One region of the Streptomyces sp. NPDC018026 genome, then DNA from elsewhere that is predicted to be linked to it. Evidence: riboswitches for the same ligand, from Rfam matches in the RefSeq annotation. Region 1 holds a riboswitch; the other holds the start of a gene.

Region 1 (4,310 bases):
CGCACCATCGGCAGGTCCACCTCGCGCCACACCCGCCACGGCGACGCGCCCAGCACCGCGGCCGCCTCCCGCAGCTGTCCGTCCACCGCCCGCAGCACCGGCAGCATGGTCCGTACGACGAACGGGACGCCCACCAGCGCCTGCGCGAGCGGCACCAGGATCCAGGAGGACCTGAGGTCCAGCGGCGGTTCGTCCAGCGCGATCAGGAACCCGAAGCCGACCGTCACGGCCGACACCCCGAGCGGCAGCATCAGCAGCGCGTCGAACCCGCGCACGAAACGGCCCGCGTCGCGCCGGGTGAGCGCGGTCGCGGCCAGCGCGCCGATCACCACGGCGATGGCGGTGGCGGCGACGGCGTACTGGAGGGAGTTGCCGATCGCCTCGATCGGCGGGACGAGGAAGGCGCCGCCGTCCTCGCGGGTCAGCGCCCGGTAGTAGCCGAAGCCGGACGCCCCCAGCGACCGCTGGACCAGTACCGCCAGCGGCAGCACCAGCAGGACGGCGATGACGCCCAGGACGCCGGCGAGCAGCGCCCACTGCCCGGCTCCGCGCGGCCGGCGCGCGGTCGTGGCCGCGTCCACGAGCCGCAGCGCCGTCTCCCGCCGCCGCACCGTCCAGGCGTGCACGGCGAGGACGGCGACGACCGCCGCGAACTGGATCAGCGTCAGGACGGCGGCCGTGGACAGGTCGAAGACCTGCGAGGTCTGGCGGTAGATCTCCACCTCCAGGGTGGAGAAGGTGGGCCCGCCGAGGATCTGGACGACTCCGAAGGAGGTGAAGGTGAACAGGAAGACCATCAGCGCGGCGGCGGCCACGGCGGGTGCCAGCGCGGGCAGTGTGACCTGCCGCCAGGCCCGCAGCCGGGAGGCCCCGAGCATCCGCGCGGCCTCCTCCTGCCGCGGGTCGAGCTGCGCCCACAGTCCGCCGACGGTGCGGACGACGACGGCGTAGTTGAAGAAGACGTGCGCGAGCAGGATCGCCCACACCGTGGTGTCCAGGCGCAGGCCCCACAGCTCGTCGAGCAGCCCGCCGCGCCCGACCAGCGCCAGGAACGCCGTACCGACGACGACCGTCGGCAGCACGAACGGCACGGTCACCACGGCCCGCAGGACCTGCTTGCCGGGGAAGTCGAAGCGGGCGAAGACGTACGCGCCGGGCAGCGCGACGAGCAGCGTGAGCCCGGTGGACGCCAGGGCCTGCCAGGTGGTGAACCACAGCACGTGCCGCACGTCCGACTGTGCGAGCACGTCCCCGATCCGCCCGAGCTGCCAGACCCCGTCGACCTTCAGTCCGCGGGCCACGATGGCGGCGACGGGGTAGGCGAAGAACACCGCGAAGAACGCGACGGGCACGGCCATCAGGCCGAGCCGGGCCGCGCTCCCGCGGGCGGTCCGCGCCGCCTTCCTGCCCTCCCGGCTCACTTCAGTACGAGCGAGGTCCACGACTTGACCCACTGGTCGCGGTTGTCGGCGATCTTCGCCGGGTCGAGGGTCTGCGGGTCCTTCGCCTGCGGCCCGAACTTCGAGAACACCTCGGGGACCCGCGCGCCCTCCCGCACCGGGTAGACGAACATGTTCAGCGGCATGTCCTCCTGGAAGGACTTGCTCAGCAGGAAGTCGAGGAGGGCCTTGCCGCCCTCGGGGTTCTTCGCGTTGCTGAGCAGACCCGCGTACTCGACCTGCCGGAAGCAGGTGCCGTCGGCGACGCCCGTGGGGGCGGTGTCCGGCTGCGGGTCGGCGTAGACGACCTCGACGGGCGGGGAGGAGGCGTAGGACACGACGAGCGGACGGTCGCCCTTGGCCTTCTTGCCGCCGGCCGAACCGGAGAACTCCTCGTTGTACGCCTGCTCCCAGCTGTCCACGACCTTGACGCCGTTCGCCTTGAGCTTCTTCCAGTAGCCCTCCCAGCCGTCGTCTCCGTACTGGGCGGCGGTGCCGAGAAGGAAGCCGAGGCCGGGCGAGGAGCTGCCCGCGTTCTCGGTGACGAGCAGGTCCTTGTACTCGGGCTCGACCAGGTCGTCGAAGGACTTGGGCGGGGTCAGCCCGTGCCGGTCGAAGTACGCCTTGTCGTAGTTGACGCAGATGTCGCCGGTGTCGACGGGCGTGACCCGGTGCTTGTCCTGGTCGGCCCGGTACTCGGGCCGGACGAGGTCGGCCCCCTTGGCCTCGTACGGCTGGAACAGGCCGTTGTCGAGGGCGCGGGAGAGCAGGGTGTTGTCGACGCCGAAGAAGACGTCGCCCTGCGGGTTGTCCTTGGTGAGGACGGCCTTGTTGACGGCCTGGCCCGCGTCGCCGTCCTCCAGGACCTTGACCTTGTAGCCGGATTCCTTCTCGAAGGCGGCGATGACGTCCTTGGACGCGGCCCACGAGTCGTGGCTGACCAGAGTCACGGTCTTGGAGCCGCCGGAGCCGCTGCCGTCGCCGCCGTCGTCGGACGACGATCCGCAGGCGGCCAGCGTGCCGACCATGCCGAGCCCGACGGCCAGGACACTGACCTTCTTGGTGATGCTCACTGAATTCCTCCTGGGTGACCAGGAGAAGACGCGGCCCCGCCCGGGACCCCTGGCGAGGGTCCCGGGCAGGGCGCAACAGCTCGAGTGGTGACCGATCTCCCTACCCAGAATGACCTGGGCCAGGTTCGGAGGGTCTGCGGCCGGTGCCGCACTCTCAGCGCTGTGGCGCTCCCCTGTCGGAATATGAAGATGTGACGACTATGACGATGTACTGGGCGTGCTGGATGTACTACTGATACTTCCGCCGGTCAGGTTACCGCTCGCTCGCGGCGAGCTGACCACACGCCCCGTCGATCTCCTGCCCACGGGTGTCCCGGATCGTCACCGGCACACCGTGCGCCGCGATGGCCTCCACGAACGCCTTCTCGTCCTCGGGCCGGGACGCGGTCCACTTGGAGCCGGGCGTCGGGTTGAGCGGGATCAGGTTGACGTGCACGGGCCTGCCCTTGAGCAGCCGCCCGAGCCGGTCGCCGCGCCAGGCCTGGTCGTTGATGTCGCGGATCAGGGCGTACTCGATGGACAGCCGGCGCCCGGACTTCGCCGCGTACTCGAACCCGGCGTCCAGCACCTCGCGCACCTTCCACCGCGTGTTGACGGGGACGAGGGTGTCGCGCAGCTCGTCGTCGGGGGCGTGCAGCGAGATGGCGAGGCGGCACTTGAAGCCCTCGCCGGTGAAGCGGTGGATCGCCGGGACGAGACCGACCGTGGAGACGGTGATGCCGCGCTGGGAGAGTCCCAGCCCGTCGGGCTCGGGGTCGGTGAGCCGGCGGATGGAGCCGACGACGCGGTTGTAGTTGGCGAGGGGCTCGCCCATGCCCATGAACACGATGTTGCTGAGCCGGGCGGGGCCTCCCGGGACCTCGCCGTCCCTGAGCGCCCGCATGCCGTCCACGATCTGGTGCACGATCTCGGCGGTCGACAGGTTGCGGTCCAGGCCGGCCTGGCCGGTGGCGCAGAACGGGCAGTTCATCCCGCAGCCCGCCTGGGAGCTGATGCACATGGTCACCCGGTCCGGGTAGCGCATGAGCACCGACTCGACGAGCGTCCCGTCGAACAGCTTCCACAGCGTCTTGCGCGTGGTCCCCTGGTCGGTCGACAGATGCCGCACGACCGTCATCAGCTCGGGCAGCAGCGCTTCCCGCAGCCCCTCGCGCGAACCGGCGGGGATGTCGGTCCACTGCTCGGGGTCGTGCGCGTACCGCGCGAAGTAGTGCTGCGAGAGCTGCTTCGCGCGGAACGGCTTCTCACCGATCGCGGCGACAGCCTCCTTGCGCTCGGCAGGCGTGAGATCGGCAAGGTGCCGCGGCGGCCGCTTCGCTCCGCGGGGTGCGGCAAAGGTGAGCTCACCGGGGGCTGGACGGGCCACGGTCGGACAACTCCTCATGACGGCGGGCCTGTGGCAACCCCCCGCTTTCTGCGGGGACAACGGCAGGGCCGTGCCGAAGCCAGGAGACCTCACTGGGACACCCCCGCGTCGGCGGGGACACACGGAAGGGCCCGCGGCAGACGCCGCAGGCCCTTTCCATGCTACCGGATGACTGTCAACCCACCCCGACGAAGATCACCAGCAGCAGCCACACCACCGGCGCCGTCGGGAGGAGGGAGTCCAGCCGGTCCATGATGCCGCCGTGGCCCGGCAGGAGGGTGCCCATGTCCTTGATGCCGAGGTCTCGCTTGATCATGGACTCGCCGAGGTCGCCCAGGGTGGCGCTGACGGCGACCACGAGGCCGAGCAGCAGGCCCTGCCACCAGGTGCCGTCGTCGATCAGGAACTGCATGCACAGCGCACCCGCCACCA
Region 2 (4,310 bases), on a different contig from region 1:
CAGCACGTCCCGCAGGGTGCAGCCCGCGATGTACTCCATCGCCAGGTAGACGTACGCCCCCTCGGCCCCCTGGTCGAAGACCTGGACGACATTGGGGTGGTCGAGCCGGGCCACCGACTTGGCCTCGCGGATGAACCGCTCGACGAAGGTGGCGTCGGTCGCGAGCGTCGGGTGCATCACCTTCAGCGCGAGCACGCGGTCCAGGCGGGTGTCCACGGCCCGGTAGACCGTGGCCATCCCGCCGACCGCGATCCGCGCCTCGACGCGGTACCGGCCGTCGAGCACCTGCCCGACGAGAGGGTCCTGAAGGGTCGTGTCCACGCAGGGAGTCTACGAGCCGACACCGACACCCCGCGTCGCCGAACGCAATCGCACCGGGACTGAAGCGCATCTGTGACGCTTCCCACGCACCGTGCGCCGCCGACGGCGGCGCACCCCCACGCGAGTGGTCCACTTCTTGCCCGACTGGAAACGGGTGGTGCGGGGGTGGGAGAAAAGACCCCGGGACGGCGCCGGGTCACTCAAAGGCGGGCCGCTCCGGATCCAGCACCGCCAAGCCCTCCGCAGGAGACGACGCCTCGGCGAAATGCCGCCGCGGAATCCGCCCGGCCCGCCGAGCCAACCGCCCCGCCTCCACCGCGGAGCGCATCGCGGCGGCCATCAGCACCGGCTCCTGCGCCCGCGTCACCGCCGAGGCCAGCATCACACCCGCGCACCCCAGCTCCATCGCCAGCGCCACGTCCGACGCCGTACCGGCCCCGGCGTCCAGGATCACCGGCACGCGCGCGTGCTCCACGATCAGCTGGAAGTTGTGCGGGTTGCGGATCCCGAGCCCGGACCCGATCGGCGAGCCCAGCGGCATGACCGCCGCGCACCCGACGTCCTCCAGCTTCCGCGCGAGCACCGGGTCGTCGTTGGTGTACGGCAGTACGGTGAACCCGTCGTCCACCAGCGTCTCCGCCGCGTCCAGCAGCTCGACCGGGTCCGGCAGCAGGGTGCGCTCGTCGGCGATGACCTCCAGCTTGACCAGGTCCGTGCCGAGCGCCTCGCGCGCGAGACGGGCGGTGAGCACCGCCTCCCCGGCGGTGAAGCAGCCGGCCGTGTTCGGCAGCACCCGGATGCCGAGCCGCTCCAGCACGGACAGCACGGAGCCGTGCACCGAGGCGTTCACCCGCCGCATCGCGACGGTCGTCAGCTCCGTCCCGGAGGCCACCAGCGCGCGCTCCAGCACGTCCAGGCTGGGCGCCCCGCCCGTGCCCATGATCAGGCGGGACGCGTACGTCGTGCCGCCGAGGACGAAGGGATCGTCGGCCATGGTCAGCCTCCTTGGACGGCGGTGAGGATCTCGACGCGGTCGCCGTCGGCCAGGGCGGTGGCCGACCACCGCGCGCGCGGGACGACGGTCTCGTTCAGGGCGGCGGCCACTCCGGACGGGGCCGCGGTGAGCGTGCCCACCAGCGCGTCCAGGGCAGTGCCGGGAGCCACCTCGCGCGGCTCGCCGTTGACGGAGACGGTCACGTGACTCATACGGGCTGCTCCGAGAGGTCCGAGAGGTCCGAGAGGGCCGGGAGTACCGGCAGTGCGGGGGCGGCGTCGAAGCGCCGGGGCGTGAAGGGGCGGGCCTCCTCCGGCAGCTCCCCGGTGGTCAGCGCGTGCGCCATGACGTCGCCGGTGACGGGCGTGAGCAGGACGCCGTTGCGGTAGTGGCCGGTGGCGAGCAGCAGGCCGTCCAGAGCGGTCGGGCCGAGCAGCGGGGCGTTGTCCGGGGAGCCGGGACGCAGACTCGCGCGGGTCTCCGTCAGGGGCAGCTCCGTGATGCCGGGCACCAGCTCGTGCGCGTCGCGCAGCAGTTCGTAGACGCCGCCCGCGGTGACCGTCGTGTCCCAGCCCAGCTCCTCGCTGGTGGCGCCGACGACCAGCTCGCCGCTCTCCCGGGGCACCAGGTAGACGTGGTTGCCGCGCACCACGGCGCGCACGGTCCGGTTCAGCAGCGGCCCCGGCGTCCGCGGCATGGTCAGCCGCAGCACCTGCCCCTTCACCGGCCGCACCGGCGGCAGCACGGCCTCCGGCACGCCCCCGAGCCGCCCGCTCAGGCTGCCCCCGGCCAGCACCACCTGCCCGGCCGTCAGCGCCGTGCCGTCGGCGGTGACGACCCCCGTGGCCCGCTCCCCGCGCCCGACGGTGAGCCGCTCGGCCCACACCCGGTGGAAGACCACACCCTCGTGTTCGCAGGCGGCCACCAGCGCGTGGGCGAGACGGCGCGGGTCGATCTGGTGGTCGCCGTCCACCCGGAGCCCCCCGCGCACGCCCGGCGCGAGCATCGGCTCCAGACGCCGGCACTCACGCCCCGACAGCCACTCGGACTCCAGGCCGGAGCGCTGCTGGAGCGCGTGCAGTTCGCGCAGGTGGGCGCGGTCGTCGGCGTCCAGCGCGACGGCGAGTGTGCCGCAGCGCCGGTAACCGAGGTCGTGGCCGGTCAGCTCGGCCAGCTCGGCCGCGAACTCCGGATAGCGGCGGGCCGAGGCGAGGTTCAGCGCGAGCAGCGTCTCCTCGCCGTAGTGCAGCTCCGTGACGGCGGCCAGCATCCCGGCCGCCACCTGGGCCGCCCCGCCGCCCGGCTCGGGGTCCACGAGCGCGGTGACCAGCCCGCGCCGCGCGGCCCGCCAGGCGGTGACGAGCCCGATGATCCCGCCGCCGACGACCAGCACGTCGGGCGTACGGGACGTACGAGGTGTGTGCGGAGGCGTGTGTGATGGAGACGACATGGGCGTCCAGCCCCTCCCTTCGCCGGCATGACCCGGATCAGGTTCGTACGGTCGGAGGCCGCCAGCCTCCCTCTCAGCCCGGTGCGTCCGGGCTCCCGCGAGTGCCTTGCGTCGGCCACCCTAGCCCGCCGGCCGCCGCCCTTGTAAGGGAGCCTCCCGGGGCCGGGGGCGTCGCCGGCCGGTCCACGGCGTACGGGCACCGACCGGCGAAACGCCAGGTGTCTATGGTGATCGGGTGAGCGAGCAGACGCGGGAACGGGAACGACGGGAACCACAGGACCAACGGGACCGGGGACAGCGGCCGGCGGCGGACGCGGAGCGCCGTGTGGTCGTGGTGGGCGCCGGGATGGCGGGCGTGCAGACCGCGGTCGCCCTGCGGGAACAGGGCTTCACCGGCCCCGTGACCCTGATCGGTGCGGAGCCGCACCAGCCGTACGACCGCCCCCCGCTGTCCAAGGCCGTCCTGCTCGGCACCGCCGAGGGCTCCGCCTTCGACGTCGACTTCGAGGCACTGGGCATCACCCTGCGGCTGGGCCGCGAGGCCCTGGGCGTCCGCCCCGCGGAGCACGTCCTGGACACCTCCGAGGGGCCGGTGCCGTACGACGTCCTCGTCCTGGCGACCGGCGCCGAACCGGTCCGGCTCCCCGGCGCCGAGGGCGTGCCCGGCGTGCACCTGCTGCGCACCCTGGACGACGCGGAACGGCTGCGGCCGGTGCTCGCCCGGCAGCACGACGTCGTGGTCGTCGGCGCGGGCTGGATCGGCGCCGAGTTCGCCACCGCCGCGCGCGAGGCGGGCTGCGCGGTGACCGTGGTGGAGGCCGCCGACCGGCCGCTGGCCGACGCGCTGCCCGCCGAGGTCGCCGCGCCGATGACCGCCTGGTACGCCGACGCCGGCGCCGAACTGCGCACCCGCGCGCGCGTGGAGCGCGTCGAGTCCGGCGGCCCCGGTGAGCCGGGCCGGGTCGTCCTCGCCGACGGCACCCGGCTGCCCGCCGACGCGGTCGTCGTCGGCATCGGCGCCCGCCCGGCCACCGGCTGGCTCGCCGGGTCCGGCATCGCCCTCGGTGCGCACGGCGAGGTCCTGGCCGACGACCGCCTGCGCACCTCCGCGCCGGACGTCCACGCGGTCGGCGACTGCGCCTCCTTCCCCTCCGCGCGCTACGGCGAGCGGCTGCTGGTGCACCACTGGGACAACGCCCTCCAGGGCCCGCGCACGGTCGCCGCCGGCATCGTCGGCGCCCCGGGCGGCGAGGCCCCGGCGGCCTACGACCCGGTGCCCTACTTCTGGTCCGAGCAGTTCGGCCGCTTCGTCCAGTACGCCGGTCACCACACCGCCGCCGACACCACCCTGTGGCGCGGCGACCCCGCGAGCCCGGCATGGACGGTCTGCTGGCTGCGCGAGGGCCGCCTGGTCGCCCTGCTCGCGGTGGGCCGCCCCCGCGACCTGGCACAGGGCAGGCGCCTGATCCAGGCGGGTACGCCGATGGACCCGGACCTGCTGGCCGACCCGGCGAAGCCGCTGAAGGCGGCGACGGCGGCCTCGGC

What was found. Region 1 has a riboswitch for thiamine pyrophosphate ahead of ACH4D3_RS31895 (thiamine ABC transporter substrate binding subunit). Riboswitches for the same ligand answer to the same signal wherever they lie in the genome.
Region 2: another riboswitch for thiamine pyrophosphate. It lies ahead of thiO (glycine oxidase ThiO); the one in region 1 lies ahead of ACH4D3_RS31895 (thiamine ABC transporter substrate binding subunit).

The regions. Positions count from the first base shown of each region.
Region 1 is NZ_JBIRFY010000013.1:112,635-116,944, reverse strand. Features, by position in the region: gene ACH4D3_RS31900 (ABC transporter permease) at 1-1,442, opposite strand, end outside; gene ACH4D3_RS31895 (thiamine ABC transporter substrate binding subunit) at 1,418-2,512, opposite strand; TPP riboswitch at 2,592-2,697, opposite strand; gene rlmN (23S rRNA (adenine(2503)-C(2))-methyltransferase RlmN) at 2,766-3,896, opposite strand; gene ACH4D3_RS31885 (phosphatidate cytidylyltransferase) at 4,054-4,310, opposite strand, start outside.
Region 2 is NZ_JBIRFY010000015.1:64,823-69,132, forward strand. Features, by position in the region: gene pknB (Stk1 family PASTA domain-containing Ser/Thr kinase) at 1-321, opposite strand, end outside; gene ACH4D3_RS33740 (thiazole synthase) at 518-1,315, opposite strand; gene thiS (sulfur carrier protein ThiS) at 1,318-1,518, opposite strand; gene thiO (glycine oxidase ThiO) at 1,524-2,765, opposite strand; TPP riboswitch at 2,763-2,874, opposite strand; gene ACH4D3_RS33755 (NAD(P)/FAD-dependent oxidoreductase) at 3,001-4,310, shown strand, end outside.